Regions from separate parts of the Lysinibacillus sp. CNPSo 3705 genome, predicted to be linked through region 2. Evidence: riboswitches for the same ligand, from Rfam matches in the RefSeq annotation. Region 2 holds a riboswitch; the other holds the start of a gene.

Region 1 (16,221 bases), on a different contig from region 2:
TATTTATTCTTTTAGCGACAAACTAAAAGGTATCCTATTTTGGATACCTTTTATACTTATTTCCCTTCTTGCCACATCTTCACTTTTTCGAAGAACATAGCAAGAGCTTGTTTATTTTGCATGTTTGGTACTTTTGCTAATAATACTTCTTTTGGAGCATTGAATTCCTTACCTTGCTTTTGCAAAATGACAATGCTCTTTTCAAGTGCTTTATTGGCGAACATTGTATCCGGCAATTGAATAATCGCTTGAATCCAAGCATGCTTTTGAATGTATTTATGCAGTTGTTTCGACTGCTCAGACTCGAAGAGATGGGTTGGTGCTAAGAAAAATAAGTAGCCCCCATCCTTTGTGTAATTAATGGACTGCTCAATAAATAAATGATGTGCATAGCTCATTCCTTCTGAAGCGCATAGTTCATAATCTAATGCGACATCTTCATTCGGATAATACCCGACCGGTAAATCACAAACAACAGCATCTGCAGGATTTACTAATAAATCTTGTAAAGCATCTTGACGGAATAGGGAAACGGGCTGCTCTGTCAAATCAGCTGTAGCAGCAGCTATACGAATAAGTAACTCATCAACTTCTACACCTGTAGCTTCCGTTTTTCCGTCTAATAAATTCATAACTGTTAATAGTAAATTTCCTGTACCTACTGCTGGATCTAAAATAGATATTTTTTCTGTTTTTAGTCGCTCTGCAAATAGTTGCTCCACAAAATAACCAACTAATAATCCAAGAGTATCTGGTGTCATTTGGTGATTCGGCTGAGAACCTTTTCGCATCCCCTTTAAAACAGCAATTTGAATTGCTTTGCGCACATCTTCCTTTGTAGCACCGTCTTGTGAAAAGTCAACTTCCCCATCTAACCATGCCTCTAAACCATCTAAAATCCCCTCTAGTAATGTAACATTATGTTCTTTTTCTATTTTTTCAGCATGTTCATTTAGCATACCAAATAACTTTTCGATATTTTCCATACATAACTTCCTTTCAAGCAGAAAAGAGCCGTGACAAAAACTTGTCACAGCCCCTTTGTCTAGTAATATCTTAGCCTAATATCAATAAATTATGCTAGTGCTTTGACAGCTGCAATTGCCGCTTCATAGTCTGGATGGTTTGTTGCTTCAGGAACATATTCCACATATGTCACTTTGTCATTTGCATCCACAACAAACACTGCACGCGTTAGAAGGCGTAATTCTTGGATGTAGACACCGTATGCTTCACCAAATGAAAGATCACGGTGATCCGAAACTGTTTGAACAGCATCAATGCCTGCTGCACCACACCAACGTTTTTGAGCAAATGGAAGGTCAACAGATACGGTATAAATAACTACATTATCCCCTAACTTTGCTGCTTCTTCATTAAAACGACGTGTTTGTGCGTCACAAACACCAGTATCTAATGATGGTACAACGCTAAATAAACGAATTTTCCCCTCTGAATCTTTTAATGTAACAGGTGATAGATCATTCGCTAATACAGTAAAGTCTGGTGCTTTGTCTCCAACTTTTACTTCGTTACCTACAAGTGTTACTGGGCCATTTTTAAATGTTACTTGTGCCATATAAACGCCTCCTAATCTTCATATGTACATAATATTACTAAATGGAGGGAATTAATTGCAACTGAGACAGCTCATCAAAATAGTTTTGAAAGAATTTTCTCGAACCTGTTCTACCATAATTGCTTATGGTTGCACCATTTCTGCAAGCTCATCACCATAATATAGGGTTGATTTTCGTTCCGACAAGCGATGAGCCGCTTGGAGCAGGAAATGTTTTTTGCGCGACAGCGAAGCGGCAGCAGCAGGGTGTTAGTAATGAAAACGTTATCACAGAACGTGATAAATTTTCCTCTATTGCTAATTCCCAAGGAGTCACCCTGCCGGAACGAAGTCGTTAAATGTCATCCCAACTTTCGGGACTTTTCTCCAATGAACTAATCATTAATCACCTCTACCATCACAAAAAAAGCTGTCTCACCGTAATGAGACAGCTCAAGCCATTATTCTTCGTTATGTTTTTCCAGCTTTTCAGGTTCTGGTTTTTCCTCTAGAGGTGCAGATTTAGTCTTTTCCTCTGTGATTGGCAAATATGATTGCACAATATCTTTTTCAACATAAACTTTTTCATGAACGACTGTTGTATCCGCGAAAAAATCATGTAGACCTTGATTGTTTGGTAAAATGCCTACAAGAATATAAAGTGGCATGAAAATGCTATTGATGATACGCCCTATCCAATCACGGAATAACACATCTGACCAAGTCAGCTTATCATGCTTTAATGAAATAACACGCAATCCAAATATCATTTTCCCTAATGTTTGCCCAAAAAACTTCGTCATTAATACGAAATAACTGTAATAAAGAATAGCAGATAAAATCGAAATCGGTGCATACCATACAGTCTCAGATAATGACCAATCCATTAAATAAAAAATTGGGTTAACGAGAATTCCACCTATAGCTGTAATAACGAATCCATCTAATAAAAATGCCCAGAAACGTATCCAAAAGCCTGCCGTTTTTAACGCATAATTTTTATTCGTAATTGGCTGATTTATTAGGAACGTATTCTCCATAGAGGGTGAACCTTGCATAACAATATCATTGTTTGTCATTGTACTCCCTCCTTAGTTTTCGCCATATAAGTACATCATTTTTGGCGCTTTATAATCTGCCATAATTTTCATCAACATTTTTTCCTCTGCTGAAGGGCCAAACATTGATCCAATCTTCATCCCAACATATGATGGCCAACCACCCGTCTCATATGAATACTCAAATAATTCTGCATCCTCTAAACTAAAGTCTTTACGCATTGCAGTGATTGCTGCTTCCTCATCGCCAATCTCATCTACTAAGCCCGCTTCCAGAGCCTTCTTACCACTAAGAATTCGACCATCGGCAACTTTTTTCACATTAGCTTCAGACATATTACGACCTTTTGCCACAATATGAACGAATTCCTGATATGTTTCATTAATCATGTCTTGCATCATAGCACGCTCTTCTGGTGTTACTTCACGCATTGGGCTAAGCATATCTTTATGTTCACCAGATTTAAACGTTTCATATTTAATCCCAACTTTTTCTGCTAACGCCTGATAATTAATAGATTGCATAATGACACCAATCGAACCTGTAATTGTATCACGTTGCGCAAATATTTTATCTGCAGGCGCTGAAATATAATAACCACCTGAAGCTGCCATCGAATCCATAGTTACATAGATTGGAATTTGTCTCTCTTCTTTAATTTCCATGAGTTTTTTATAGATTTCAGCTGATTCCTTTACTCCGCCACCTGGTGTATTAACACTTAAGACGATACCTTCCACAGTCTTATCATTTAAAATATTTTCTAATTGATCTAAGAAAAATTGATGATCATAAGAAACTGGTTCCCAAAACGTACTTGAGCCAACATCTTGAATCGTACCGTCAACCTTTAAGTATGCAATACGTTTATCCATTTCGCCGCTTTCTTTAACTTCTTCCATCAAAGTTAAATCGTTTCCCGCCACCAAGCTATCAAAATTACTAAAGAAATTCGATTTAAAAATTGCAAAAATTGTGTTGATCCCTAATGAAAACAATAATAATACACCTGCAATTATTAAAGCGGTCCACCTTTTACCATTCATATCTTTCCGCCTCCTCATAACGTTATACGATTGATATCCAAATTTGTTTCATACTTATTGCAATAATATGCTTAGCACCATAACATGGGGTATACTTTTAACCATTCCAATCCACTTATAAACTAATTACACGTTTTGCAAATACCATTTTTTAGTAACCAACCAATACTATGCAATAAATTTAACCAATCCAGCTTATTCAACCTATACTACATTATCTTCTATTAAAAAAAAATCAAAGTTCATAAAAAAAGCAGGAACTTTGATTTTCGACATTATTTCCTAGGAAATTAACGATGATTACTATATTGGATTTTTTCTTGCTCACGTAATTCGACACGGCGAATTTTGCCTGATGTAGTCTTTGGTAGCTCAGTAACAAACTCAATAGCACGAGGATATTTATAAGGAGCTGTTAAAGTTTTTACATGGCTTTGTAGTTTTTTTATAAGCGTTTCATCACCCACTACTCCATCAGTCAGCACTACAAATGCCTTCACGAGATTTCCACGAATTTCATCGGGACTCGCAACTACGGCTGTTTCTTTTACTGCTGGATGCTTCAATAACGCATCTTCTACCTCAAATGGACCTATCGTATACCCAGACGAAATAATGACATCATCTCCACGTCCTTCAAACCAAAAATAGCCATCTTCATCTTTATATGCACGATCTCCTGTAATATACCATTCGCCCCTGAATTGTAAATTTGTACGTTCTGGATCGTTTAAATATTTCTTAAATAACGCGGGTGATTCACAATGCACAGCAATATCTCCTACTTCTCCAATTACAGTAGGATTTCCAAAATCATTAATAATTTCAACCGTATTACCTGGAGTAGGTCTGCCCATTGAGCCCATTCTAGCCTCCATCCCTACCATTGTTCCAACAAGTAATGTATTCTCTGTTTGTCCATAACCATCACGTACTTGTACATTAAAGACGTCGGAAAATACTTTTATCACTTCACTATTTAAAGGTTCACCGGCTGACACAGCCTGACGTATCGTACTTAAATTGAAGTCTTGCAAATTTTCAAGTCCTGCCATAAATCTGTATTCGGTCGGTGTGCAACACAGAATATTAATATTGAATTTCTCAAGCAATGAAAGGTAGGTTGCCGCATCGAAGTGACCTTTGTAAACAAATGCTGTCGCTCCACTTCCTAAAGTAGCAAGGAACGGACTCCATATCCATTTTTGCCAACCTGGTGCTGCGGTAGCCCAAACAATGTCACCTTCTTGTACACCTAACCAATTTGGTGCAGTAGTTCGCAAATGCGCATAACCCCAGCTATGTGTATGAACCGCTGCCTTTGGATTGCCTGTTGTACCACTCGTATAAGCTAAAAATGCAATGTCTGTACTCTTAGTCGGTGTAGAACTTATGTAAGTCGTCGGTTGATTTTGCATCTTTTCAAGCAATGGCTGCCAAGGTTCCTGTGCTTGACCAATAACAAACTGCTGTATTTCTTGTAAATTTCCAACATTATCAAATTGTTCAATATAAGGTTCAAATGCAACAACGCCTTTTGCATTGGCATGATTGATTCGATATTCAATATCCTTCGTTCTTAGCATTTCTGAGCTAGGTATAATCGTTAAGCCTGCCTTTAAGGCAGCAATATAAACGATATACGCTTCAACTGATCTTGGCACCATAACCAACATAACATCACCTTTTTTTAAACCTTGAGTTGTAAATACATGTGCTGCCTGATTTGCCTTTTCAAGTAAAGCTCGATATGTTAAGTATTGAATTTCCTCATCTTCGTTATAAACTAATAATGCATTTTTAGTAGAATCCTGTGCATATTTTTCAATTTCATCTGAAATGTTATACCATTCTGGTGCGATTAAATCTTCTCTTTTCATGGCAAATGCCCCCTTTTGTACGCTCATTATAAAACTCAATTTTTATCATTTTCAATGGAATTCACTCCAATTCATTAAAGTCGTGACATCTATCATGCTCTGCTATATGGCATCAGTCACGTATTAGTACTATCAATTTTTGACATAGCATTAGTGCTGTTTTCGCGAAGAAAAAAGACCTATTGAACACGAATGAATAATATGGTACATTTTGGTCAACTAAAAGCATGATTGCAGGGGGACTCAATTAGAGTTGAGAAGGTAAAACCTGACCCTTTGAACCTGTTAGTTAATACTGACGTAGGGAGCAATTCACATCTATTTACTGATGAAAGGCTCTTTTGCGTGTTTTTTTCTACACGAAAAAGAGCCTTTTTTGCACGCTTACGTCCATCCAACAAGGAGGACTAAAAATGTTATTTCATACTATCCGTAAACAAAATCCATTAATTCATTGCATTACTAATTATGTTGTAGCTAATTTCCAAGCAAATGGCTTATTAGCTATAGGCGCTTCACCAGTTATGGCAGATGACAGTCGTGAAGTTGAAGAAATGGTCGCAATTGCCTCAGGCTTATTAATAAATATCGGTACCCTTAATGAGCGAATGAAAGAATCAATGTTACTTGCAGGAAAAAAAGCAAATGCTCTTGGCATTCCCGTTGTTTTAGATCCTGTTGCTGCAGGTGCAACAACTTACCGGAAGCAAACGGTACAACAATTACTCAAGGAAATAAATTTTGCTGCTATTCGTTGTAATGTCGGAGAGCTTGCAGCAATAGCCAATATAGAATGGCAACAAAAAGGCGTAGATAGTGGTAGTGGTTCAATTTCTTTAGAAGTTGAGGCACAAAAAGTAGCTCAGCTTTACAATTGTATTGTAATTGTGACCGGTGAAAAGGATTTTATTACTGATGGCGAACATCAGCAATGGATTACAGGTGGAAATTCACAAATGACAGAAGTCACTGGAACAGGTTGCTTATTGAGTGCCATTTGTTGTGCTTCCTATCTTGTAGGACATAAGCCATTTGACCAATTAATAGAAACATTATCGCTTTATAAAAAAGTGGCAGAGCAAGCTGCTTCTTCCTCCCCAGCTATTGGCGATTTTCAAATTGCAGTATTGAACGAACTACACCGCCTCTCCAAGGGTGGTGAACAATGATGCATATTGTCACGACAATTGCTGGTTCTGATAGTGGTGGCGGCGCAGGGATACAGGCTGATTTAAAAACATTCCAGGAATTAAAGGTATTTGGAACGTCTGTTATTACAGCTTTAACCGCCCAGAATACACTCGGGGTATCGGATGTCTTACCAATTGAAGTTAGTTTTGTCGAAAAACAACTTCAAGCGCTTATCGAGGATTTTCCAATAAGTGCTATTAAAACCGGAATGCTGTTTTCCTCGGAAATTATTCAATCAATTGCACGGATTTTAACTGCAATAAATAGTCCGCTTATAGTAGATCCTGTCATGATTGCAAAAGGTGGCGAAAGCTTATTACAGCAAGAAGCAATTGAGGCATTACGCAGTTATTTGCTACCTATAGCAACAGTGGTCACACCGAACATTCCAGAGGCGGAAACCCTTTCTGGAAGGAAAATCACTTCTTTAACAGATATTAAAGAAGCAGCTAACGTCTTATTACAAATAGGCATTCAATGCGTCATTATTAAAGGCGGTCATTTAGAGGATAAACGTTATGCTACTGATTATGTATTTTTCCAAGATGGTCGGTCATTTTCCATGCAGTCCACTCGTATTGCAACGAAAAACACGCATGGTACAGGCTGTACGTTTTCCGCTGCATTAACTGCTTTTCTTGGTCGTGGACTATCTTTAGAAAATGCGATTGAGGAGGCTAAAAAATTTATTCAATTAGCAATAACTCATGATTTATCTATTGGTAATGGACATGGTCCTACAAATCATTTTGCTTATCAAAACTTGAAGAATTCCTGCGAGGTGATCATTCATGAAACGTGACGATCTACAGCTATATTTTATAATGGGTACAAGTAATGTTTTCAAACACGAGCCATTAAACGTTTTAGAGAAAGCTCTGCAATCTGGAATTACGATGTTTCAATATCGTGAAAAAGGACCAAATACATTAACTGGGCAAGCCTATGAAGATTTTGCTCGTAAATGTCAAAAGCTCTGTCAACAATATCATGTTCCGTTTATCGTCAACGATGATATCGAGCTGGCTATAAAGCTTAGAGCAGACGGTGTTCATATTGGGCAAGAGGACTTTCCCGTGTCGATGGTGCGTAATAAAATCGGCAACATGATTTTAGGCGTTTCTGTTCATTCACAAGCTGAATTACAAACTGCTCTACAATATGGTGCTGATTATGTAGGAATTGGACCGATTTTTTCAACTACTTCTAAAAGTGACGCCAATCCACCTAGTGGAACGAATTTTTTACAACAAGCTCGGATGCAATATCCAGAGCTCCCTATCGTTGCAATTGGAGGCATAAACTGTTCGAATGCTCCTATAGTATTTAAAGCAGGTGCTGATGGAATCGCAGTTATTTCTGCAATTTGCCAAAGTGAGGATATTGCAAATACAGTCTCTACATTGAAATCATTTGAAGGATAAAGGCAGTGGGGATCTTTAGCTATTCCAAGCGGATTTTTACAATGGTAGGGCATGACGCTTCTCTTTTGATATAGATAAATTACGCCCATTCATACGGGATAAAAATTAATAAATTTAAACAAACTAAAACCAGTGCCTTTTACGGTCACTGGTTTTAATTTTATAATTGCGATTATGCAATTATAGGTTGTTGTTTGGCATACCTTTTAATTGTGATTCTGCCATTTGTACAAGACGTTTAGTGATTTCACCGCCAACGGAACCGTTAGCACGAGCTGAAGCGTCAGCTCCTAATTGAACACCAAATTCTTGTGCAATTTCGTATTTCATTTGATCAAGTGCGTGCTCTACACCAGGTACAGCAAGCTTGTTTGAACTGCGATTTGAAGTCATGTCTCTCACCTCCTTGTGAATATAGAATGTGCGATATTAGATTTTTAATACAAAAATTTTTTAGGTAAATTGTGCCACGAAGGAAATAAACAAAAAAAGCCGACTCAAGATTTTTGAGTCGGCTCGTTCGCTTAGGAAATCGCAAGTTTCTTCTATAGAAGATCTGCAAATTTATCGGCTTCTTGCTCCTTTTTCGGGAAAATATAGACTTCACGATTTTTCACTGCTCGTTCGATTAGCTCATCAAAATCCGAGAAGCTTTCGTAATGCTCAACCTTTTCAAGCTTCGGCTTTGTTTTTGGACTTGCTGGAGTAAAAATTGTACAGCAGTCTTCAAATGGCTGAATTGACGTTTCGTATGTGCCTATTTTCTCTGCAATATCGATAATTTCTAATTTATCTGATGAGATTAATGGACGTAAAATCGGTGTGTTAGTTACGGCATTAATAGCTGTTAGACTTTCAAGAGTTTGACTCGCTACCTGTCCAAGACTTTCACCTGTAACAATTGCTAATGCACCAATTTCTTCTCGTACTTTGTCAGCAACTTTTAGCATCATACGACGAGTGGTTGTCATCGATACATTAGAAGGTACTTTTTCTTTAATAAGAACTTGGATTTCAGTGAAAGGAATCACATGTAAACGTATACTAGCGCCAAATTTCGTTAATTCATTAGCCAGCACCTTTACTTTTTCTAATGAATTTTGGCTTGTATAAGGTGGACTAAAGAAGTGTATCGCTTCTAAGCGCACTCCACGTTTCATCATTAAATAACCTGCAACAGGACTATCTATTCCACCAGAAAGCATTAATAAAGATTTACCATTCGAACCTACAGGCATTCCACCTGCACCCGGAATAACTTGTGCCATCATATATGTTGCATCATGACGCACCTCTACACGAAGCTCGATATCAGGATGTTTCACCTTTACTGATAAATTTTGATATCGTGGTAATACATAACTACCAATTTCACGTTGAATAGCATGGGATTCTAACGGAAATGTTTTATCTGTACGCTTTACTTCTACTTTAAAAGTAAGCTGCTCATTTTTAAATGTATCCATAATTGTTATGGCAAGTTTTTTCATAGCCTCCATGTCTTTTTCACATGCTGCTACTGGACTAAAAGATTGGATACCAAATATTTTTGGTAATCCTTTTAATAGAACGTCCATTTGTGTTTCATTTTCAATGGCGATAAACATACGGTCGCGCTCTGTGCGAATGTGTAAATGTCCTAAATCCGCAAACGCATGACGAATGTTCTCGCGTAAACGACGAATAAAATCCATCTTGTTGCGACCTTTTGTAGAAAGCTCACCATATCGAATTAAAATTTCTTTCCAAATCATTTTTAATATTCTCCTTTAAGTTCCATCAATACTTCATCTAATACTTGTTTAAACTTTACTATATCTTCATTTGTTACATGCGCTCCAAAACTTATACGAATAACACCCTTTTTAAAGTGCTCATCAATATTTAAAGCTTCAACAACATGGCTTGTTTTTGTCTGTTTCGATGAGCAAGCACTCGATGTCGACACAATTACATTGCGTTTTTGCAATGCATTGATAATGACTTCACCTTTTAAGTCGCGAATACTAAAAGATAAAATATGTGCCGCACCTTGTGGGGTTGATAAAATATGCACTACATCTCCATAACCACGTAATTGCGTACATATTTCATCATTCCATTGTCGATATTTTTGTGCACGATTATTCATCGTCTCGACTGCCATTCGAGCTGCTTTGGATAAAGCTACTGCTTGCGGTACAGCTACTGTTCCACTACGTAAACCAAACTCCTGTCCTCCACCAAGTGCATACGGTTGCCATTTCATTTTTTTACGGAACGCTAGTACACCTGAACCTTTAAAGCCATGAATTTTATGGCCAGAAATTGAAATACAGTCTGGTCCATCTTCATCGTTAAATGATATTGGTAACTTTCCAAAGCTTTGTACAGCATCCACATGAAAAGCTGCCCGACTTGATTCATGAATAATTTTTGCAGCTTCAAAAATTGGTTGGATAGCACCCATTTCATTATTTACATGCATCATACTTACTAAAATGGTATCCTTGCGCACTTTTGTGCGAAGCTCCTCTAAAGAAATAACGCCATTTTTATCGACTTGTAAGTATTCAACATCAAAACCTTCTTGCTCAAGTTGCTTAACAGATTCAAGAACAGATGGATGTTCAACTTCGGTTGTTAAAATATGATTTCCTTTATGTGTATTGCTACGTGCTAAACCAAATATAGCCGTGTTATTGGATTCAGTACCACCTGATGTAAATAGCACATTTTTTGCTTCTGTCTGCAAAATATCTGCTACTTGCTCACGTGCACGCATTAACAATTCGTTTGATTCAACACCCATTGCATGAATGGAAGCAGGATTAGCATAATACTGCTCATTCACTGCCATAAATGCTTGCATAACCTCTTTTAAAGGTTTGGTTGTTGCACTGTTGTCTAAATAGATTGTATTAACTTCCATTAATATTCACACACTTTCAAAACGTTGATTTAACGGTATTTATCATAACGCAATCTTCAGCGATTGACTACTAACTTTAACAATTATCCTAATTTAATCACTTATTTCCGTTCCGGCTGGGCGCTTTGTAGCTGTCGCTACAGTGCAAAGCTTCCCGGGGGCGTCCGATGAGCCGCTTCACTCGCGATGTGATCTGACCCCGAGGAGTCGTCCAACCTCCACTTTCAGCGACCATATTTAAACTATATTTCAACACCGTATTGGAGGCGAATTTCACCACTATAAACCGTAGTTAAACATGCTTATTTTTAATCTTTCTTCATTGTTATAAATTCAGTTGAAGCTGTAAATTCCATGACTTTTGTAAAGCCTAATTTTTCATACAGGTGAATAGCTCTTGTATTAAATGTAGCTACTGTTAAACGAAGAGGACTATGACTTTCTTGTTGTAGCTGATTTAAAATAAATGAAAAAAACTCTGAACCATAACCTTTTCCTGTTAGCTCAGGCTTCATCCCTATCCCCACATCAATGTACTCGTCTAAATACGCACCATAATTACGCCCTATAGGTACTTGGGCTGATGTTCCTGTACAGAAAAAACCAACTAGCTCTTCTTTATCATTGACAATTGCATAATACGGACTTTCAAGAATTTCTTTTAAAGATTCATCGCATAGATCATTGTTATAAAAATCATATGGTTCCTCATATTTCCAACCTAAAATATCAGTCGCGAAAATTTCATTCATTTCCCGAATATAAAATTGCATTTGAAACACCTCTAATAGTTTTTAATCAATATCGTAGTGAGATAGCATGTCAAGCTTCCCGTTCCATTTCTCATTAAAAATGAATGCGTAGCTTCCTCAAACGTTCCAAATATGTTTATTGAAATTTGCACCTTTATAACAAAACTGTCTAAAAAGTATTAACTATACCTTTTAGACAGCTGATGTAATTCTTTATTATACTTGACTATTTTGATGCGTTTCTTCTGCTACAAGTTCTTGAATTCGCTTTAAAGCACCTGGCTCCATTTCTTCAACTGCTGTTCCAGCCTCTTCTAATGCCTTGGAATAGCGGAATTGATTAAAGGATTTTTCTGCTTCTCTTAAACAACTATGCAATTTAGGATTTGTGGCACGATGACGATTACCGTACTGAATAATACGCTCAATCAGCATTACATTTTCAATCAATTCATGCGCCTTCGCTTTTACATCCTCTACACAAAGTGTTGCAGCATTTAAATTGTTATGAACTGTTCCCATATTGAGTGGTACCTCTTGAAGGCTTTGCATAACTACATAAATATGCTCTGCCGCCTCATCTAGACGAGCGTCCATCTCTTCGGGGATACCTGGAATATTCGCCTTATTCAATAGACGATCTGTTTCTTGTAATGTTTTCTTTAAGTTTTCTACTTGTGCACGGGCCTTGTTTTCATCAATTCGGAGCTTCTTCATCGTATTTGATAAGTGACCTTGCTCCTCATGAATACGTTCAAGTTCCTCGTTAATTTCAATCAATTCTTCCTGCAAACTTGAGTATGCAGATTTTTCCTCCCTAACACGCATCGCTAATAAATCATAGCGACGTTGTAAAGCCTCTAATTGCTTTAATGCAGCTTTTGGAATTTCGGCATCTTTTTCATTTAAACGATAGCTTTGCTGCACAAACGTTGCTTCATCACTTACTAATCTTGTTGAACTTATAACATTAGTAATTGAGCTTAATAAACGATCACAATTTTGGTCAACGTAATTTTTAGCAATAACTTCTTTTTCAAGTAGATCGTAAAAGTGATCAATCTCTTCATTTATTTCAGCTACACGTGGTTTAACAACGCTTAAATTAAGCTCTGCTAATTCTTTTTTTAATGTTTCAAATTCTTCATCAAATTTATCGAGCCCCTTAGTTAGCTCTAAATGCTGTAAGTAGTAGGATTGCTCCTCCATTTCACGCTGGCCACTACGCAGTTCTTGTACCGCTCCTGGTAGCTTTACTTGCAATTCAGTCAAAATTGTTGGGACATCATTAATATATTCAAATGTCTGTTGTGATTCTTGGTTCAATCCAATAACAATTTCTCGTGCCTGCAAATAATTCCCTTCACTAGTAAGGACATCGAATTCCTCAAACTTTTGAACAAACATCTCCAGCTTTTTCTCCAGAGCCGGTAATGCTACACCAAATGAATGTTGGTGAGCTAACAATGTTTTACGTGCAGAGCGATAGTATTCTTTTAATTGTTCAATTTCAATACGATTTTTTTCTTCGCTGCCAATTAATTCATTTAGTTCTTCTAAGATTTTATCTTTATCTTGTTCACATTTTTGAATATAATCTTCTATCTCACGTTCAATTAACGTTGCTTTCTTAAAACGAAGTCTATTGATTTGATCCTCTGCATCAAATAAAAGTGAATCAATTTTTGTCATATGTACATCGATGACTTCATCCCAGCTATTACGCCATCGTTCAAACATCTCTTCCGTTTCACCGTTCATGTTCAAAGATTTAACTTTTGAAATTTCCTCATTTATGGGATTGTTTTGTATTTGTGATTTTTCATTTTCAAGTTTAGCAATGATTGTTGTATGTTTTCGTCGCATCATAAATCCTACTATCGCTAAAATTAATAGTAGGATAACCGGAATGATGATATACTCCATCGTAAGCCTCCTATTCTACAATAAACGAATTGGCTAGTTGTATTTATTATATACTATGTTATCGCCTTTTGTACTAAAATTTGAGTGTTTTTTATGTATTTACGCCTTTCTAGAATAACATCTGCTTAAATTTTGAACAATTTGCGCAAATAAAAGTGTTTGGTCCAAAAGCTAAAGGAGTGGTAATTTTATGAAATGTGACGGCCATGTTCATAGTCCTTATTGTCCACACGGTACTTCTGATTCATTTAAGCAATACATTGAAAAAGCAATTTCTCACAACTTTACTGATATCACCTTTACAGAACATGCACCATTACCATTGAATTTTACTGACCCTACACCTCAGCAAGATAGTGGTATGAATCCGGAATTTTTAATGCCTTATTTTGAAGATTTACTACGCCTTCAAGAGGAGTATGCGCAAGACATTCGCATTCATATCGGTCTTGAGGTGGACTATATTCAAGGCTTTGAACAAGAAACTCGTCAATTTCTTGATACATATGGACACTTTTTAGATGACTCTATTTTATCCGTCCATTTTTTACAATGGCAAAATACCTTTGCTTGCATAGACTTTTCTCCAGAAAGCTTTATGGCTTTTTCAAAAAAAGTGGGTTCTATTGAACAAGTGTATAATTTATATTATGATACCGTCCTACAATCCATTAAAGCAGATTTAGGGCAATACAAGCCTAAGCGCATTGGACATCCTTCACTTATTCACAAATTTCAATTAGCACATAAGATGAAAATTGATGATTCTTCGCGGATTCGAGAAGTTTTAGATTTAATGAAGGAAGAAGGCTATGAGCTAGATTTAAATAGTGCTGGTTTAAGTAAAACATATTGTCAGGAACCTTATCCACCTTTACCCTTTATCGATTATAGTAAATCGATTGGGCTACCAATTGTTTTTGGTTCAGATGCTCATAGTGTTGCTGATTTACATCAACACTATAATGTTATATTTCCAAAATAAATAACTTTCAAACGAGGTGCTATTATGTTTACACAAATTAATTATGAAGGACCCATTGCCGAGCAATATAATACACTAGCCAAACAGTTAGATGCCTTACTTACGGGAGAAAGCGATCGCATTGCTAATTTAAGCAACGCCTCTGCTTTACTAAATCAATTCCTACCAAACATTAACTGGGTTGGTTTTTATGTATTACAGGGGGATGAACTTGTATTAGGGCCATTCCAAGGCTTACCTGCCTGCGTCAGAATACCAATTGGACGCGGAGTTTGTGGAACAGCTGTAGACAAAGCAGAAACAATAGTAGTAAAAGACGTACATGACTTTCCTGGACATATTGCCTGTGATGCTGCATCCCAATCCGAAATTGTTATTCCCTTAATAAAAGAAGAACAGGTCATCGGTGTTCTTGATATCGATAGTCCAATCGTAAACCGCTTTTCAAAGGAAGATCAAGAAGGGTTAGAGATATTCGTTAAAACCTTACTTCTCCATTTATAAAAAATACCCTGAAATGATGTATTGTCATTTCAGGGCATTTCAGCACATAAGGCTGACGTTTTCTTTATTTCACATTATAAATTGTTTTGATAAGATCGATCATGAACACAAAATCGATTTTTGCCACTGTTTTTCGCTTCATATAGCGCTGTATCTGCATGGAGGAAAACAGACTGAAAAGCTGGATGGTACTGTTCGTCCCATGTTATGAGACCCGCTGAAATAGTCACCTGAGGATCTGTTGTATTTGGAATTTTTGCAACAATTGTGGCTGCTAATTCGATTGCTTCTTTCTCATCAATATTTGGGATATACACAGACATTTCTTCTCCACCCCAGCGTGCACAGATGCCACGAGCTCCAATCGTTTCTTTTAACTGGACCGCAATTTGCATAAGAATCTTATCACCAATTTGGTGACCATACGTATCATTAATACGTTTGAAATTATCAATATCAATAAGTAAAAACATCCCTGATTGATCATTTTTAAGGGATCTTTCTACATACTGATCTAAATAACTTCTTGCATATAATTTTGTTAAATGGTCCAAATCTACCATTTCTTGAAGTTGATTACGTAGTATAGAGTTTGCAATTGCTAAAGAAGAGTGATGGATTAATGATTGCATTAGTTTAAAGCTATCAAATGAAAAGAAATATGGCTCCTTGTGTAACACAATACTAAAGCCGTTAATTTTTTCTTCCATTAAAATCGGGATTGCCATAATTGAACGATATTCAATTTGATTAGGGGTTAATCGACTGAAATCGGCAATAAATAGTGGATCGTTAGTATGTTCGAAATGATGTTCAACATGTTTGATATATGTTTGACCCTTCTCTGCATTGAATAAGGCTGTACTAGCATCCGTCACTTTAAAGGTATCATTATGTTTAAAAGCGAAACAAACTTCCATTGGTTGAAAAGATTTCATTAACTGTTTTTGAAGGAAAAGTAACATTTCATTTATGTCAATCCTCA
Region 2 (16,221 bases):
AGAAAAACAGTTGTTGGGAAATGTATCCTTTGCGAAGGATCAATCATAGATCATGGCACTTTTTACGGTTGTTCAAATTATAAAACAGCAAATTGTAAATTCTCGGTTTCAAAGAAACTTTTAAGAAAAACTATTTCACAATCGAATATGAAAAAACTCTTGGCAGCTGGTGAAACAGACTTGATAAAAGGATTTCAAAAAGGCGAAAAAACTTTTAATGCCCACCTTATTTGGGATAAAAAGGAGCGAAAGATTAATTTTAAATTTCCACAATAACTTATTGAAAATCGTTTGTATAAATTAAAAATAAAGATTAGTCTATGCCTTGATAGGCAAAAAGAAAGAGCATGTTTTAAAAAAGGAATAATCAAAACATGCTCTTTCTATATTTTATTGAATCATTCTAAAAAAGTTTGATCATTTCTATGATCGCGAACGAAAGAACCCGCCGAAGTGACGGAAGAATCGGCAGAGCGACGGATGGAACTATCGAAACGAAGGAAGGAACTGACGAAACGACGGAAAGATTCGCGAACGACGGAAGAACGTGCTGAAGTGACGGATGAATTGGCAGAGCGACGCATGAAACCATTGAAACGAAGGAAGGAACGGTCGAAACGACGGAAAGATTCGCGAACGACGGATGAACGTGCTGAAGTGACGGATGAATCGGCAGAGCGACGGATGAAACCATTGAAACGAAGGAAAGAACGGAGGAACGACGGAAAGATTCGCGAACGACGGATGAACGCGCTGAAGTGACGGATGAATTGGCAGAGCGACGGATGAAACCATTGAAACGACGGAAAGAATATTTCCTCCATTAAAGCCGCCCTTCAATGAGAAACATGCCAAGGACAATCCCTCAGCCAATTTTCAGTGCTTCTTTGGAAAAACCCCCACTATTCAGGAACCATTTTAGAGATTCAGGCGTAAATCGAGCAATTGGAATTGCTGTGAATGATGAAATACAGTAGCTGAATTAAAACAATGTATTGCATTGGCTCTCACTTACCATACTCGAAAGCATCTACCAATGCTCGGGATATAAAGAATAAACATTCAAACATTTTTCGGTGAAATGGTGAAATATAGTAATGTCAATATTTTTTAGCAAAGCAAAAAGAAGTGAGCTGTATGTTAGCTCACTCACTCACTACTTAGCATAATGTTTTTATAGCAAACTTTAGACCTTTTGTTGCTCCAACGTTACTCCATTCCTGTTCCTCTATTTTACGGTGGAATAATTTTCACACATTCCTCACTTGTTTCTCAAAGTATTCATTTTGCAAAATACCCATATGAATGATGTCATACCATGTACCATCTCTAAATAGACTTTGTCTACTGCTTCCTTCCTGAATAAACCCTATCTTGTTGTACAAACTAATAGCTTTATCATTAAATGAAAATACTTTAAGGTAAACTCGATGGAGATTCATTTCGTAAAAAGCATAATCCAGTAGTAATTTCAATCCCTCTGAACCATATCCTTTTCCCCAATATTCCTTTTCACCGATGTCAATAATACATTCAGCATTTCTATTTTTATAATCAATGTTGATTAATGCAACAATGCCAATTGGGGATTCCTTACCTTTTTCAACCATAATATAGCTTTTCCCTGCATGAGTGCCCAAAATAACATGATCTACAAAATCTTTCGTTTCTTCCATCGGATAAACATCTAAAGATGGGTTCGTGGAATGCATAACTTCCATATCATTTCTCCACTTGTGATATAGTTCTGTATCTTCCTTGGTCATTTTTCTTAGTTTCACCCTAGATGATTCAAATAACATAATATTCACTCCTCGTATGTTTCGGATTTTGGATTGATTAATTTTTCTAAAGAAAACAGTAAGACGGATAATTGATCCTTTACTTTTGTTTGTTCATGTCCCAGTTGAAATGTGTCCAACATTAAACCGTTAATAAATGATAGGATATACCTCGCAATTGAATCAGTAGATTGTTGAGGTCTAAATTCTCCTTTTCGCATTCCTTCTTTCAATACTTCTTCTATTGCTTCAGTAGTTCGATTATAGCGTTCAGAAATGTAAGGGAAATTATCTTTATTATTTACGTATTTATATGATAAAAAGAATTCCGCCTTTGCAAAGAGCAATGTTTGGTCAATTGCCTCAATATAAATTTGCTGTTCTTCAATCCAGTTTTTTATTTGTGGCCAAAGTAGGCCTTCATCAGATGGCACAAAATATTGAATGTCTTTCTGGTCATCATATTTTAAAACTTCGATAAAGACATGATTAATATTATCGAAATAGCTATACAATGCACCTCTGGATATTCCAGCTTCGTCCATAATATCTTGCATAGTTGTGCGAACAAAACCTTTCTCGATAAACACCTTCTTAGCCGCTTCTATCAGTTCTTTCTCTCGTTCTTTTTTATATTCTTCACTAACTTTTGGAGCCATAAGCCACCTCCTTAATGAGTGACAAAACGCACATAAAAAACTATACATCGTTGTCGTTTATATTTTAGATTATACCGACACTAGTGTATAGTTTCAACCTTTTATAACATGGATAATGTCTTAAAAAATTCACATTCTACTATATAAGAATGTGATGAGTCAGCATTTAAGAAAGCAATCCGACTAAGTATTTCACAAGTAGAAGAAAAGAAAATAGAACTTGGTATTCAACAATTAGCAGCTTGTATAATCGAAATGTATAAGAAAACTAAAGATTATCCGATATCATTTAAGCCTTATCTTTAAATATTAATATTTGAGACTGCTAGAAATCTATATAGTTACCAAGTATTCGTTATATCTTTGGGAACAGATAAACCTTCAGCTAATTTTGCCTGTATAGTTTCAAAGCATTTTAAACAATCCTGTTTTTTATTTTGCTCAATTAAAAATTCTAACAGTAGAAACATATACTGTTCATTGAATTCATCTAGCTCTAGCAACTTTTGTAAGCAATTATATTTCAAAAGCGAATTAACAAAGTTTATACTTACAACATACTCTTCAAGCGCACAATACTCTTTGCTTTAAGCGGAGTCTTATTTGAATAGCCCATGAATATTCTTACTCCGCTAAAAAATCACCTTCATAGCAATTTAGTAATTGCTGAATTGACGTCTCATCTTGATTCTCCCGTTCTGTAAATTCATTTTTCCCCCAGCCAAATAAATGGAACCCCTAGTAATCTATTCATAATGATTGACATCTTCATGAATAGTGCTAATATTGGAAATAAATTAAATAAAATAAATAACTTATCCGCTAGGGGTGCCTTTGTAAAGGCTGAGATTGAAGTGTGACTTCGGGACTCTATGAACCTGACCTGGTTAATACCAGCGTAGGGAAGTGGTATACGGAAATCTGTCCTTTTCATCTCCAGCCACTTTCTTTACCAAAAAGAAAGTGGCTTTTTTGCATCCTACATTTGGAAGGCGGGTAAGTCTTAAAGAGGTGACCCCCATTACTCTATTATCAAAAGCGATTCATCTCATTTCTAATGGAAAAATGCCAATGGAACAACTAAGTGAAATTTTAGCAGACATCCATCCATATGCCGACGCTATCCATTTGCGTGAAAAACAAATGACGGCAAAAGAATTATATGAAGCTGTCAACCTGCTTTCCCGAGTTGGCGTTCCGTTATCCAAAATAATCATTAATGACCGGGTGGATGTTGCCGTTATTACAGGTGCGGAAGGAGTCCAACTAGCCTATCATAGTTTAAATGCATCTATGATTAAAGCCAACTTTCCTCAATTGACGGTTGGCTGTTCCATTCACTCGGTCGAAGAAGGAAAAAAGGTTCAACGCTTGGGAGCCGACTATGTGATATATGGTCATATTTTTTCTACCCAATCAAAGCCAGGATTGAAACCAAGGGGTTTAGAGGAATTAAAAAAACTTACTGGTTCACTAGATATTCCTGTTATTGCAATCGGCGGTATTGCTCCTGAAAATACTAAACAGGTAATAAACAGCGGGGCCGACGGTATTGCTGTGATGTCAGGCGTTTTAAACTCCGATGATCCTCTATCTGCAATAAAAGTCTATCAAAAAGAAGTTAAAATGGAGATGTGATGAGTGAAAAATACATTTGATGTTGCCATTATCGGTGGAGGAATTAATGGCTCTTCCATTGCCTATCAACTTTCTAAACTAGGAAAAAAAGTCGTCATTCTTGAAAAAGGAACTTTGGCCAACGAAGCCTCCAGTGCAGCAGCAGGTATGCTGGCAGCACAGGCGGAAATGGAACACGACGGTCCATTTTTCCAATTGGCATTAAAAAGCCAGGCGATGTTCCCCTCCATCACTAATGAATTACTGACATATACGGGGATCGATATCGAATTTGTGAATAAAGGCATGTTAAAAATTGCAGAAACGGAAGAATTAGCTACAGCGTTAAAAAGTCAGGTATTGTTCCAGCAGAACTGGGATTCCGGCATCCAATGGCTCGATGCAACACTAGTAAGAGAAATGGAACCTGCATTAGCACCAACTGTTGCCGGTGCGATGTTCCTTCCAAATGACGGCCATGTGCAGCCTGCAAAATTATCACTTGCCTTCGCAAAAGCTGCAGAGCATTTTGGTACAGAAATCCGCGAAAATACAGAGGTCCTTTCTTTTATTTATGAAAACGGCGTTGTCAAAGGAGTAAACACACCAGCGGGAGCCTTCTATTGTGAACAGGTCGTTGTCGCTACCGGCGCCTGGGCTGCCGATTTAATGAAAAATACGGGAATCAACTTGACCGTTTATCCTGTGAAAGGAGAATGTTTTTCTGTAAAGCCGAATAAGCCGATCGTTCACAGGTCAATTTTTTCAGATAAACGCTGTTATTTTGTTCCTAAGCGAAATGGCGAAATTTACATTGGGGCCACAGTCGTGGAAAATACGTTTAATAAACAAGTAACAGCTGGAGGAATTGCTACCTTGATTGAACAAGCCGTAAAGCTGATTCCCCAGCTGAAAGATGCCCCGTGGGAACGGGTGTGGGCAGGAATTAGGCCGCAGACAGCTGATGGGATTCCCTATATTGGCGAGCATCCTACTATTAAGGGGCTATTTGTAGCTGCCGGACACTATCGAAACGGAATTCTATTAAGCCCACTTACTGGCAAACTCACAGCCCAGTTGCTTACAGGTCAAGTGGAAGATGAACAGTTTCTTTCTGCGTTTCGCATTGATCGATCTCAAATATCAGTTAGTTAGGAGGACAAATCTTGGAAGTGATACTAAATGGAGAAAATTTGAAGTTGTCAGAGGAAATTGTGTACGTTTCGGACCTGCTTGAATATTACAAATTGCTAGATAAAGTAGTTGTAATTGAGGTAAATGGAGAGATCCTGAACAAAGTTGATCATCAGGAAACCCTGCTCTCTGACCGAGACCGTATTGAAATTGTACATTTTGTTGGAGGCGGATAATTATGTTAAAAATAGGTCCTTATTCATTTCAATCCCATTTGCTGCTTGGAACAGGAAAATACCCTAATTTTGATATCCAAAAGCAAGCTGTTGCTGAATCGGAGTCAGAAGTCCTGACATTTGCTGTTCGGAGAATGAATATCTTTGAAGCGAACCAGCCAAATTTTTTAGAAAAGATTGATAGTAAAAAATATACTTTATTGCCAAATACAGCAGGAGCCGAAAACGCAGTCGATGCCGTCCGCATTGCAAAGCTTGCGAAAGCATCCGGCCTTTGCGATATGATTAAAGTAGAGGTTATTGGATGTGACAAAACATTGCTTCCTGACCCTGTTGAAACGTTAAAAGCAACAGAAGAATTAATAAAGGAAGGGTTTATTGTGCTTCCATACACATCAGATGATGTTGTTTTAGCCCGAAAGCTGCAGGAATTAGGCTGCCATGCCATAATGCCAGGAGCCTCACCGATCGGTTCCGGACGGGGAATCATTAACCCGCTTAACTTAAGTTTTATCATTGAACAAGCAACGGTGCCAGTTATTGTCGATGCTGGTATCGGCTCTCCTGCTGATGCAGCAATGGCAATGGAACTGGGTGCTGATGGAATTTTATTAAACACAGCTGTATCTGCAGCAAAAGACCCTGTCAAGATGGCAAAAGCTATGAAACTTGCTATTGAAGCCGGACGCCTTGGCTTTGAAGCTGGTAGAATTCCGAAGAAACGCTATGCTACAGCGAGCAGTCCTTTGGAAGGGATGAGTATTGGATGAATGATCGCTATTCACGACAGGAATTATTTGCACCAATCGGGGAATCCGGACAGCAAAAAATTTCAGCTAAACATGCATTGATTGTTGGAGCTGGAGCGCTGGGAACAACAAATGCAGAAGCACTAGTCCGCGCGGGAATAGGTAAACTGACGATTGTGGACCGAGATTATGTGGAATGGTCAAACCTGCAGCGTCAACAGCTATACGCTGAAGATGATGCAAAAAACAGAATGCCTAAAGCGATCGCAGCAAAAAAACGCCTGGAGGCCATCAATTCAACTGTAACGATCGAAGCAATAGTAGCAGATGCGTCAGTGTTTGAGCTGGAAGAATGGGCAAAACAGGTCGATCTCATGATTGATGCGACCGATAACTTTGAAACAAGAATGATGATGAATGATGTCTCGCAAAAATACTCAGTACCCTGGATCTATGGCGCTTGTGTGGGGAGCTATGGTATTACATATACGATCATTCCTGAAAAAAACCCTTGTTTTTCATGTTTATTGGAAACAGTTCCTATCGGAGGTTTAACGTGCGATACCGCGGGAATCATCGGTCCTGCCGCGCAAATGGTTACTGCCCATCAGATAAGTGAAGCTTTAAAAATATTAGTGGATGATACAGCAGCATTGCGAAATAAGTTACTATCTTTTGATCTTTGGAAAAACCAATATAGTGCGATAAAAGTGGATAAGATGAAAAAAGATGATTGCCTATCATGTGGGAACAATCGGACATATCCCTACCTATCATTTGAAAATCAAACAACAACAGCTGTACTATGCGGAAGGGATTCTGTTCAAATCCGGCCTTCCGCAAAAAAAGAACAGGATTTAGCCAAACTGGAAAAAGTTTTTTTGCAGCAAGGCGGGAATGTTCAGCGCAACCCTTATCTATTATCTTATAGTGTCGATGATCACCGTTTGGTTATTTTTAAAGACGGGCGGGTTTTAGTCCACGGAACAAAAGATATTGTGGAAGCGAAAACACTGTATCATCGCTATTTAGGATAAAAATTTGAATGAGGCTGGACAAAAAGTTTTTAGCTGTTGAAAAACCCGAACTACATAACGAAATGTATTTAGTGTTTCCTAATAGTTCGGGTTTTCTTTTTATATTGCTTTAGAAATTTGCCTTCATAATTTCCCCCATCTTGTACCGCTTTGGTAGGATATATAATAAACCCCTTCGTATCTCAAAATGTACCCTATCGAGTAAATCTCTTGACAGGGTACGGTTTAAGATTGATGCGGTTTTAATAAATGCTGATTAATATGTCATGCCCCCGGGCAAGGCTTTGTTGATAAAAATGGATTAACTGATCGAGTTCCGCTATAAGTTCCGCGAAAAGCTCCACGGCTTCATCGTCCGCCCAAATATCTGGATAAATCTGTTTGGCTCTAAAAATTGTTGGCTTGAATTGTTGCTGCAAGACAGTCCTATCCATAGAATGAAGAGCTTCTAAAATGCGGGGAAGCTCTTCAGAACCAATGACACTGACAAATTCTTCAGTATCCAGCACGTGAACGCCGACAATGGCCTCGCTTAATGGGTGGTTCTCGATTGGCTGTGAGGCAGAGATCCCTGTTAGCAAACAATGCAATCCGTCCCATAATTTATCCATTTCATTTACGGGACAGCTATGATTTTCTATAAGCTCCTCAAGTCGCTTGACGATATGGAAATTATTTAACTCAGCAATTTCATCCGCTAAAGCATTGTTTAACGATAAGTAACTGGCTATAATTCCCATCGTGTATCTTCCCCTTTATTTTCTATCAATTATATCTCATCATTCAAAACGGCAAACCCTCTTCTATGTGTAGGCGTTTGGTCCGCCCCATTCCGATGAAAGGGAATTAGCACTAATTATTTGAAATCGTTATTTTATCATTTAGAAGAACGCTTGGCTGATCACAAGCTATTTTATAGACAAATTTTTTCCGGGCAATATGGTAACTTTTATCTTCTCCATAAAAGTTAATCTTCATTTGTTCTAATTCTTCATGGCGATATTCTGCTAATGGCTTTTCTTTTTCATCTCTTTCTCGTTCTGCTTGTTTATTTGCAATAATTTCATCATAAAGAGACGAAGATGCCCAATATTCAGCAACTTTTTGTATTTTTTCATTAAAATCTTGGACATTACCTGTAAAATAATCATCAATTAATCCGATTTCTTTTGCTTTTAATGTACTTAAGGCAGGACATGTTTCAGTAATTTCAAAAGCTAACTCTTTCCCCAAGCGTTTTGGTAATAAATACGTCCAATATTCTGAACCATATAGGTTCCCCATTTTTTTATAATGAGGATTTAAAACAACACCTTCTCTTGCAAAAATAAAATCACCTGTAAGACCTAGTATGACCCCTCCTGCACCAGCATTTCCTTGCATAGCAGTCATAACAATTTTGTCTGGTGTATTTAGAATTTCAAGAATCATATCATCAATCGCATTAATATTTTCCCACGATTCATCCCCTTGATTTTCAGCATATTCAATAGTATTTAAGTGAATGCCATTAGACCAAAAATCATGTCCACCCATTAAAACTAATACTTTACTATTTTTTGTTTTCGCTTCTTTAATGGCTTGTTGAAGTTTCTTACAGTGTGAGGTGTGCATAGCGCCATTATAAAAATCAAAGTGCAAGTACCCTACTTGATTTTTTTCTTTATAGTAGATTTCTCTGTATGTTCTTCCTTCAATATCGTCAAAAGGGGTAATAGGGAATTCAGGAACATTCCTTAATAAATGTGATAGAGCAAGTGATGCTGGTAACTTTATCCCACCTTTTTTCTTTACGTGACTAATCCAAATACTCCCATCAATCGTTCCTACACATACTGCATCATCACGATAGCCAAGAATTTCCCCACTATTCCCAACTATTCTGTCATCTACATGACAACCGAATAAATAGTACTCTTCACCGAATATAGTATCGAGAACTCCAGGGTTACTATCAGCAGCACGAATTTTTCTTGCAATAGTTTCAGAATTATCACTAAGCCAATGAATGCTACGGTCAGATTGTTTCATTGATGGTAAAAGTGTACCTTTCACATTTGAATGATTATAATCTAATGGTTCAGGAAAATACTCTTCTTTTTGATATGCCTTAAACTTCTCCAATAAATCAAGTAATCCTTTTACAGCTGCATGTGTTGCTTCATGTCTGTATAGCGTGCTTTTACTAACTTCACGCATCGAATAATTGTTTGTAGACCAAATATCTCCTGCATCCATTTCCTGATCTGCTTGAAGTAGTGTAACTCCCCATTCTCTCTCCTGCCCCATGATCGCCCAATCAATAGAAGAAGGTCCTCTATCCCCTTTAATACCAGGGTGTACAATAATACATACATACTTCTTCCAAATTTCCTCTGGGATGGCAGTCTTCAGGAACGGACAGATAATCAAATCAGGTTTTGAAACTTCTATTGCTTGAATCATTGCGTCTATTGTTGAGGTGATATGAATATCCACTTCATATTTTCTATCTGTCAATTCAACGTAAAAACGTTGGCTCATGCTGTTATGAGCGGATGTTATAAATAATATTTTCATTTTAATCCTCCAATATCTTTCTATTTGATAATGATAAACAAAATTTAACAGGGCTTGTTATTGTTTTTAGATACACAATGTATACCTCATTGAACCAATGGCATGCGTTTTTTCTGATATTTGATTGGTCTTTTGGTTCGCATTAGAATCCTAAATGAAGCCCTGCTTATGTGATGATGAGTCATTTACTAGTTGACAATCATGTATCATGCAAGAGGGCATTTTCTTTTTCAAGCCCTGAAAAAAAGCGCCCTTTAATTAGGAAAATTTCCCAATGTTCTCATTTTATTTTTTCGAGGGATGTGAGTCAATGCAAGACATAAAATAAATACAATAAAAAACTTCAAAATCACAAAATTGACATATAATAGACAAATTATCAATAATAACCAATTTATAGACGTTGGAAATGTTGATATATCAATAGTTTGACCCACTTTTCAGAAAAAGACTTTTTGATCGTATTTTTATATAATCACTTTGATGAGTACGCTTTGGAAAAGTAAATTGGTTATAATTAAATCCACTAAGCTGAAGGCGTTTTAGTAAAAGCTTCTATTGCTGATGAGGGAAAATGGACAAAACTAGTTAAAACTTTAAAAAGTGCGAGAAATCAATTCCTGATTTCTCGCACTTTTCTGATTTTCTCACTAAATCTCTGCCTCTTTCCTTTACGAAAACAGTTAGTTAGCTTTTACATATTAAACTTGCACCAACTGCAACGCCTTCTTTACCTCCTGTACATCTTTTGCTAACACGCTCTTCACATTCGATCCGAACCATTCCAATGATGCATCTACCTCCACGATTGAAAGTACCTCTGCTAGAAATTCATTATAATCAATGGCACCTTCAAACAATGGAACCATCCCTTCTCTCGACCCTGCTGCAGCATAAACATTGTTTGGAGCAAAAACATCGAGTTGTGTGCGTGAGGCAATATTTTTAAAGTGAAAATGTGAGATATAAGGACGAAGTTGCTTTGTAGCGACAATAGGATTTATCCCTGATTCCCATATATGCAAAACGTCAAAGTTCACTCGTAGGCTTGAGTGATTCGTTTCTTCGAGTAACTGCATCGTCGATGGTAGATTATCTGTCAATGTATTCGGATGCGTTTCAACAAGCAAATATTGCCCTTTTGACTTAAGATAATCACAGAGCATTCTTAGTCTGAAAATAAGTTCTTCCCTTTCTTTCCGACTCGTGTCTGAGCTGCCCTTCTTTCCTACAAATGTGCGAATCTTATTTGTTCCCCAGCGCCTAGCAAGGGCAGATAACTTTTCTGTTTCAGCCATCATCTCGGAAATTGGTGCTTCTAATGGCAAATAATCACTAAGCATACTTGTTTCTAAACCGTAGGAGCTTAGCCAATCTGCTCCATAATGAAGTTCATCTGCCAAGTTCTTTGCATGAACACCCCAGAGCTCGATTCCTTGAAAACCTTGATTTTTTGCAAATTGGGCTAATTGGTCAATGGAGTGGAGATGGTGCCGAAACGAGATTGTACAAATAGATAGTTTCATACTTTAACCTCTTTCTTATGCTGTAATGTTAACCATGCTTCAAAACTTTTTTGTAATCCTTGCTTAATCTTGAACTCAAGGAGATTTTGTTCTTCTAACTTCACAAAAATATCTTTAGCTACTAATAAATCTTGTGTCATCGCAAGTTTCATCACTCGATAATGAATCGTTGTATAGCCATTCACTAAACGCTCAATATCATCACACCATGTGTCAAAGCTTTCCTCATCGCGGCCAAGTGCTTCCCAAAAAAATGCAAACGCATGTTCATACGCATATTTTCTGATCGCTATAACCGGCAATTGTTTTAATGTAGTCGGAAGTTTTGACATATTTTCTTTTTCTTTTCCTGCAATATACTCTTTAACAATCTCGGTAATTGCATCGGTCAACGGATTACAATGCAGCTTTATACATGTATTAAAATAGGCTTCAACCGTCTCTGTAGTTGGCGCAATAATCGTCTCAGCATTAAAGTAATAACCACCTTCGACAGTTGGCTCTTGGATTGCAGCTAAAATTCTCTCTTTCGGTAAAATCCCTTCCCAGCGAAAATCAGGGTCATACATAAACCAATCTCCCTCATTTTCTGTTGATTCTAGCATCACATAATGAGGGAATGGACGTTGATGAAATTTATTCTCTCGCTCTGGAAGCATCGATAAATCTAGCATCACCATCACATGTTGGTGTGGAGATTTATTCTCTAATAACTTTAGCAGTTTGTTTATATTGTCTTGTTTTGATTGCTTGTCGTCATACCATTTGTATAGCTTGATTCCATAGAGCATTTCATACCATATTTGAAAGAAATGATGATCAATTTGATCAGAGTGGTATGTTAGCACTCCATTATCGAGCACATCAAAATCTGCGTCCCATACCCCAAAATAGTAAGGCCTATGATCGACGCCTTCCGTTCTCTTAATAACCTCACAAACACAGCTTACAAAACAATGCACTTTTATCATTTTTAGCCTCCGATTATTCTACCTTTTGCTGTTTTTCTAAAAAGCTTGCCAGTGCTCCTACTGTTCTGAAATCTTTAGGAACGAGAACCTCATCAGGAATGGAAATGCCAAGATCCAACTCTATATGAAGAATCAGTTGAAGAACCATAATGGAGTCCATATACAAATCCTCATTTAATCGGGCATCTTCATTAAAAGAAGACAGTGTCTGCAACTCTAATGAATTTTCTAAAATATCATAGATGCTCTTAATCAATTGTTGTCGCGTCATACTGGTATGCCTCCAAGTTTTTTTCTACTTACTTTGCCATTCGGTAGCTTGTCAATTTCATGAACAAACACAAACTCCATCGGAATTTGATGTGGGGCGAGATATTTCCGGCACCATTCTCTAAGCTCCATATTATCTATCGGTTCGGTAGACACGTATTGTGCGCATACTCGCTCTCCTGATAAGTTGTCTTGTTTCTTATAAACGACTGCTTCGACTATTCTTGGGTCATTCATTAACACGGTTTCAACTTCTTGCGGATACACATTCAAGCCTGCTACATTAATCGTGTCATCCATTCTTGCAAGAAAAGAAAGAACATTATCTTCTATAAAGCCGAGATCTTTTGTATAAATTGTTTGTGTAGACGATTCAATGATAATTTCGCTCGGTGTTTGTTTGTCACCAGCTGTCACCTTCACATGAGGAAGGGGGTATCCCATTTGTTTCGGATCTTTCACATTAGGATGAATCGCAACACACCCGGATTCAGAGCATCCATACTGCTGTAATACTTGGTTAGATTTCTCTCTTAATGATGTCAACCAACTGTGCGGCATCATAGTTCCTGACGTCATCACACGATCAAATTGTTGATCAATAGGTAATAATCGACTTAATGTATAAAGCAACGCTGGAGCCGCATAGAGTATGTGCTTAGGATATTCTTTTAGTTTTTTCAAAATATATTTAGGATTACTATTCGTAATAATAACTGGCTTTGCCTCCCTTCTTATGCAAGCCAAAACACCACAAATGAATCCATAAGAATGCGTAACCGGACAAGCGACAACAGAATTTGTCATGGAATCGACAGGTAAAGTCTTTACATAACTTGCAATTTCTTCTTCCACTGAACTCCACGTTCGTTCAATACATTTCGGGGCTCCTGTTGTACCTGAGCTCATTTGAACTAATACGCCTTCTTGGTTATTGGAATGATTTGATAGTTCGATGAAAGTATCAATCGATTGGAACATTAAAAGATGACTACCTGCTGAAGAAGCTAGCCGTACAGCTCCCTCTTTTGGCGTAGCTGGATGGATTGGGACAACTGATCCACCTTTTTCGCGAATGTATAAACAAAGAGCTATATATTGGAAAGTGTCATCCGTACAAATAGCTAGTCTGCGATTGTTACACGCCCTTAGCTGCGGTAAGCTTTCATATATTTCAAATTGCTTCTCGATATCTTCAACTGTATAAAATTGATCATTGACATAAAACATCATCATTTCCCCTTTTTATCTGCTTGCGCCAACGCATTGTTGACGATGTGTCGAAAATTACCTTCTTCTTGATTTTGAAGTTTCTTTGTTAGCAAAGATTCAACATAAATTTGTGTGCTAGTATGCTGAAGCTGTTCATTTCTTGAGCATAATGATGGAAAGCGTTCAAAGTGCTTTTGTATTCCGTCCTTAACTTGACTCCAAAAATGTGTTTCTGCAAATCCATACTGCTCTTCTAGCACATAAGATAGTTCACTTAAATGAAACACGAATAGTGTATCCATCGCTAACTCTCGTAAAGCCTCAACAGAAGACATCCAATAATAACGATCGACAGGTGCATCTTTAAAACAATCGTGTATCGTTTCAAAGTCTGGAATTAGGCTTCTGTCTGCAATGAATTCTTCCATATATTCGACACTGTCATGGAAATCCCTTAGTACAACCCGAGTCGGCCACCCATTTTGATGTAATAAAATCATATTTTGCGCATGGCCCTCAACAGCAATACCGTGGGCGACAAGCAGGTGCCACACAGGAATAACACTCACTTCGATCAAGCGTTTTACCCATTCCTCCGTTCCATATCGGCAAAGCCAATCATCAACAAATGGACGCCCATCTATCTCCATCATCATTAGTACCGTAAACGGTACCGCTTCCTCCTCATCCTTCATATACGAGCGCACACTTTCTCGCCATATGGAGCCAAGCTGTCCTTCTAGTTTGCTACTATGTTTGTTTGCATTCGGTTCAAAAATAATCCCTGCATATTCTTCCAGTACAACAAGAGACGCTTCCTCACGTAAATAGGCGTCTAATTGAATCACCTGTTTAAGCCATGCTGAAATATGAGGAGCAGCACAAACAGCATGAGCATGTAACTTTCGTAATGAAGAGGTATTCACCATATTCATCGAGCATTTTAATTGCGCCTTTTTGGGATTTGTAAAATTCCATAATGTTCGTACTGATTGGGTTGCCCGATAGTAATCTCCTTGCACATTTAGAGGTATTAGATCTTTTTGCTCCATTAAGCCAGCTAGTTCATGCTTCATGTTATGCCACTGCCAAGGATGAACTGGTAAAAACGTATATTCTTCAAATGTTCCATCGAAAACCACCAGCGTTGCAAGAAGGTCTTCCCACAGCAAATGCCCTAGCTCTCTTTTCCAAAAGTCCTCTTCCTCTTCAAGAACAGAAATTCGTACGTAGCTTCTTCTCACTGCAACCCATTGCAGGGTAAATGATTGCTTTGCCTCAGGGCCATAGTGTTTATGGTCGTCGATCGTAAAACCGGTTCTGGATTTAAAACAAGGGTGATATGGATGTCCTTCAATGATTTCTGATTCTAATTCCTCATAGCTCGATTTTCTTCTCGACGTCGGCATTTGGAGATGTCGATCATTCCATTCACATAGCTTACTCGTTAAATGAAGTTCTTTTAGTAATCGAACTTTGTCTCTATGAGTCGAAAGTAATTCATCAACTAGAGCCTCAAGCGTTGCCTCTAGTAACGTTTCATCTTTTCCTACTAGAAAAATACTATCTCCCTGTATTCTGATGCGATCAAATGCCATTCTTCTTCCTTTACAACGATAGGTGCATTTCTGACCAACAAGCGTAAAAATGGAAGTCCATTTATCTAGACAAGTTTCTTCATATTTAATTAGTCCTTCAAAAATCATTGCTTCTACAAGCTGCCGTCTTACACGTAGCTCTCCTTGTTTAGAAGCTAAAGGCTGTAGCTGCTGCATACTCTGCCTCCTCATGCTGAAGAACGAACGGATTTGGAATTTTCGTGTATACCGCTTGTTCAAGTTCGGCTTCTAGTTCATCTACATCGTGAAACCTTGTTAATAGATTTGCTTTAAACGCAAGCTCTTCTTGTTGTAAAATGTTACGAACGAATGCCTTCCCGAAACCTGTAAATTCTTTTTCTAATACGTGCAGTTGATCGGTAGACCACTTCAAAAGAATTTTTTCATCGATTAGCTGATCTGCTCCAAATCGAGAAATAACGGGAAACAATTGATTCATAAACAAATAATATGTAAATCTATCTTGAATAAGGGAATCTTCGTAAAATAGCTCAGCTGTTTCATGTAAAGAAGGCTCTATTGAAAGAAGTTCTTCTTTATATGCTTTTGATAAGTAATATCCTTGGTTATCACGATAATAATAAGTAGTTGGATAACCAGAAGAAATGTTTAACAGACTATTTTGCTGGTGTGCTTCGAGAGCTATTCCATGCTCATCGTATAATCTTAATAATGATTCAATAGCACATTTCCAATAGACTTTAAACCAATCTAAACTGACACTCTCTAAAGAGCGGAATTCAGATTGTGAGATTGTCATAATGAGCTGACACAATTTTGATTTTTCATTTGGTAAGGGCTCTTGCACGAGAGTAGCGATCATACATATTCCTTCATCATATCCTTTAGGA

The links. A riboswitch is a leader RNA that binds a small molecule or an ion and turns the genes downstream of it on or off. The one in region 2 is predicted to bind thiamine pyrophosphate.
Region 1: it holds a riboswitch for thiamine pyrophosphate, as region 2 does, so the genes downstream of both, thiM (hydroxyethylthiazole kinase) here and tenI (thiazole tautomerase TenI) in region 2, are expected to answer to the same signal.

Annotation. Positions count from the first base shown of each region.
Region 1 is NZ_JAQZSD010000045.1:18,475-34,695, forward strand. Features, by position in the region: gene PVA17_RS17395 (class I SAM-dependent methyltransferase) at 57-986, opposite strand; gene tpx (thiol peroxidase) at 1,076-1,579, opposite strand; gene PVA17_RS17405 (RDD family protein) at 2,020-2,637, opposite strand; gene sppA (signal peptide peptidase SppA) at 2,650-3,663, opposite strand; gene mbcS (acyl-CoA synthetase MbcS) at 3,954-5,543, opposite strand; TPP riboswitch at 5,769-5,867, shown strand; gene thiM (hydroxyethylthiazole kinase) at 5,957-6,712, shown strand; gene thiD (bifunctional hydroxymethylpyrimidine kinase/phosphomethylpyrimidine kinase) at 6,712-7,536, shown strand; gene thiE (thiamine phosphate synthase) at 7,526-8,158, shown strand; gene PVA17_RS17435 (alpha/beta-type small acid-soluble spore protein) at 8,339-8,551, opposite strand; gene thiI (tRNA uracil 4-sulfurtransferase ThiI) at 8,704-9,912, opposite strand; gene PVA17_RS17445 (cysteine desulfurase family protein) at 9,915-11,069, opposite strand; gene PVA17_RS17450 (GNAT family N-acetyltransferase) at 11,378-11,842, opposite strand; gene ezrA (septation ring formation regulator EzrA) at 12,038-13,747, opposite strand; gene hisJ (histidinol-phosphatase HisJ) at 13,938-14,732, shown strand; gene PVA17_RS17465 (GAF domain-containing protein) at 14,757-15,236, shown strand; gene PVA17_RS17470 (sensor domain-containing diguanylate cyclase) at 15,311-16,221, opposite strand, start outside.
Region 2 is NZ_JAQZSD010000014.1:45,233-61,453, reverse strand. Features, by position in the region: gene PVA17_RS08400 (DNA topoisomerase III) at 1-276, shown strand, start outside; gene PVA17_RS08395 (hypothetical protein) at 454-762, shown strand; gene PVA17_RS08390 (GNAT family N-acetyltransferase) at 1,251-1,802, opposite strand; gene PVA17_RS08385 (TetR/AcrR family transcriptional regulator) at 1,808-2,440, opposite strand; TPP riboswitch at 3,255-3,362, shown strand; gene tenI (thiazole tautomerase TenI) at 3,452-4,078, shown strand; gene thiO (glycine oxidase ThiO) at 4,082-5,212, shown strand; gene thiS (sulfur carrier protein ThiS) at 5,230-5,427, shown strand; gene PVA17_RS08365 (thiazole synthase) at 5,430-6,197, shown strand; gene PVA17_RS08360 (thiazole biosynthesis adenylyltransferase ThiF) at 6,194-7,213, shown strand; gene PVA17_RS08355 (YfbM family protein) at 7,456-7,953, opposite strand; gene PVA17_RS08350 (hydrogenase maturation protein) at 8,066-9,772, opposite strand; gene PVA17_RS08345 (sugar phosphate isomerase/epimerase family protein) at 10,474-11,298, opposite strand; gene PVA17_RS08340 (DUF6005 family protein) at 11,295-12,269, opposite strand; gene asbD (petrobactin biosynthesis protein AsbD) at 12,283-12,540, opposite strand; gene PVA17_RS08330 (AMP-binding protein) at 12,537-13,769, opposite strand; gene PVA17_RS08325 (IucA/IucC family protein) at 13,772-15,526, opposite strand; gene PVA17_RS08320 (IucA/IucC family protein) at 15,498-16,221, opposite strand, start outside.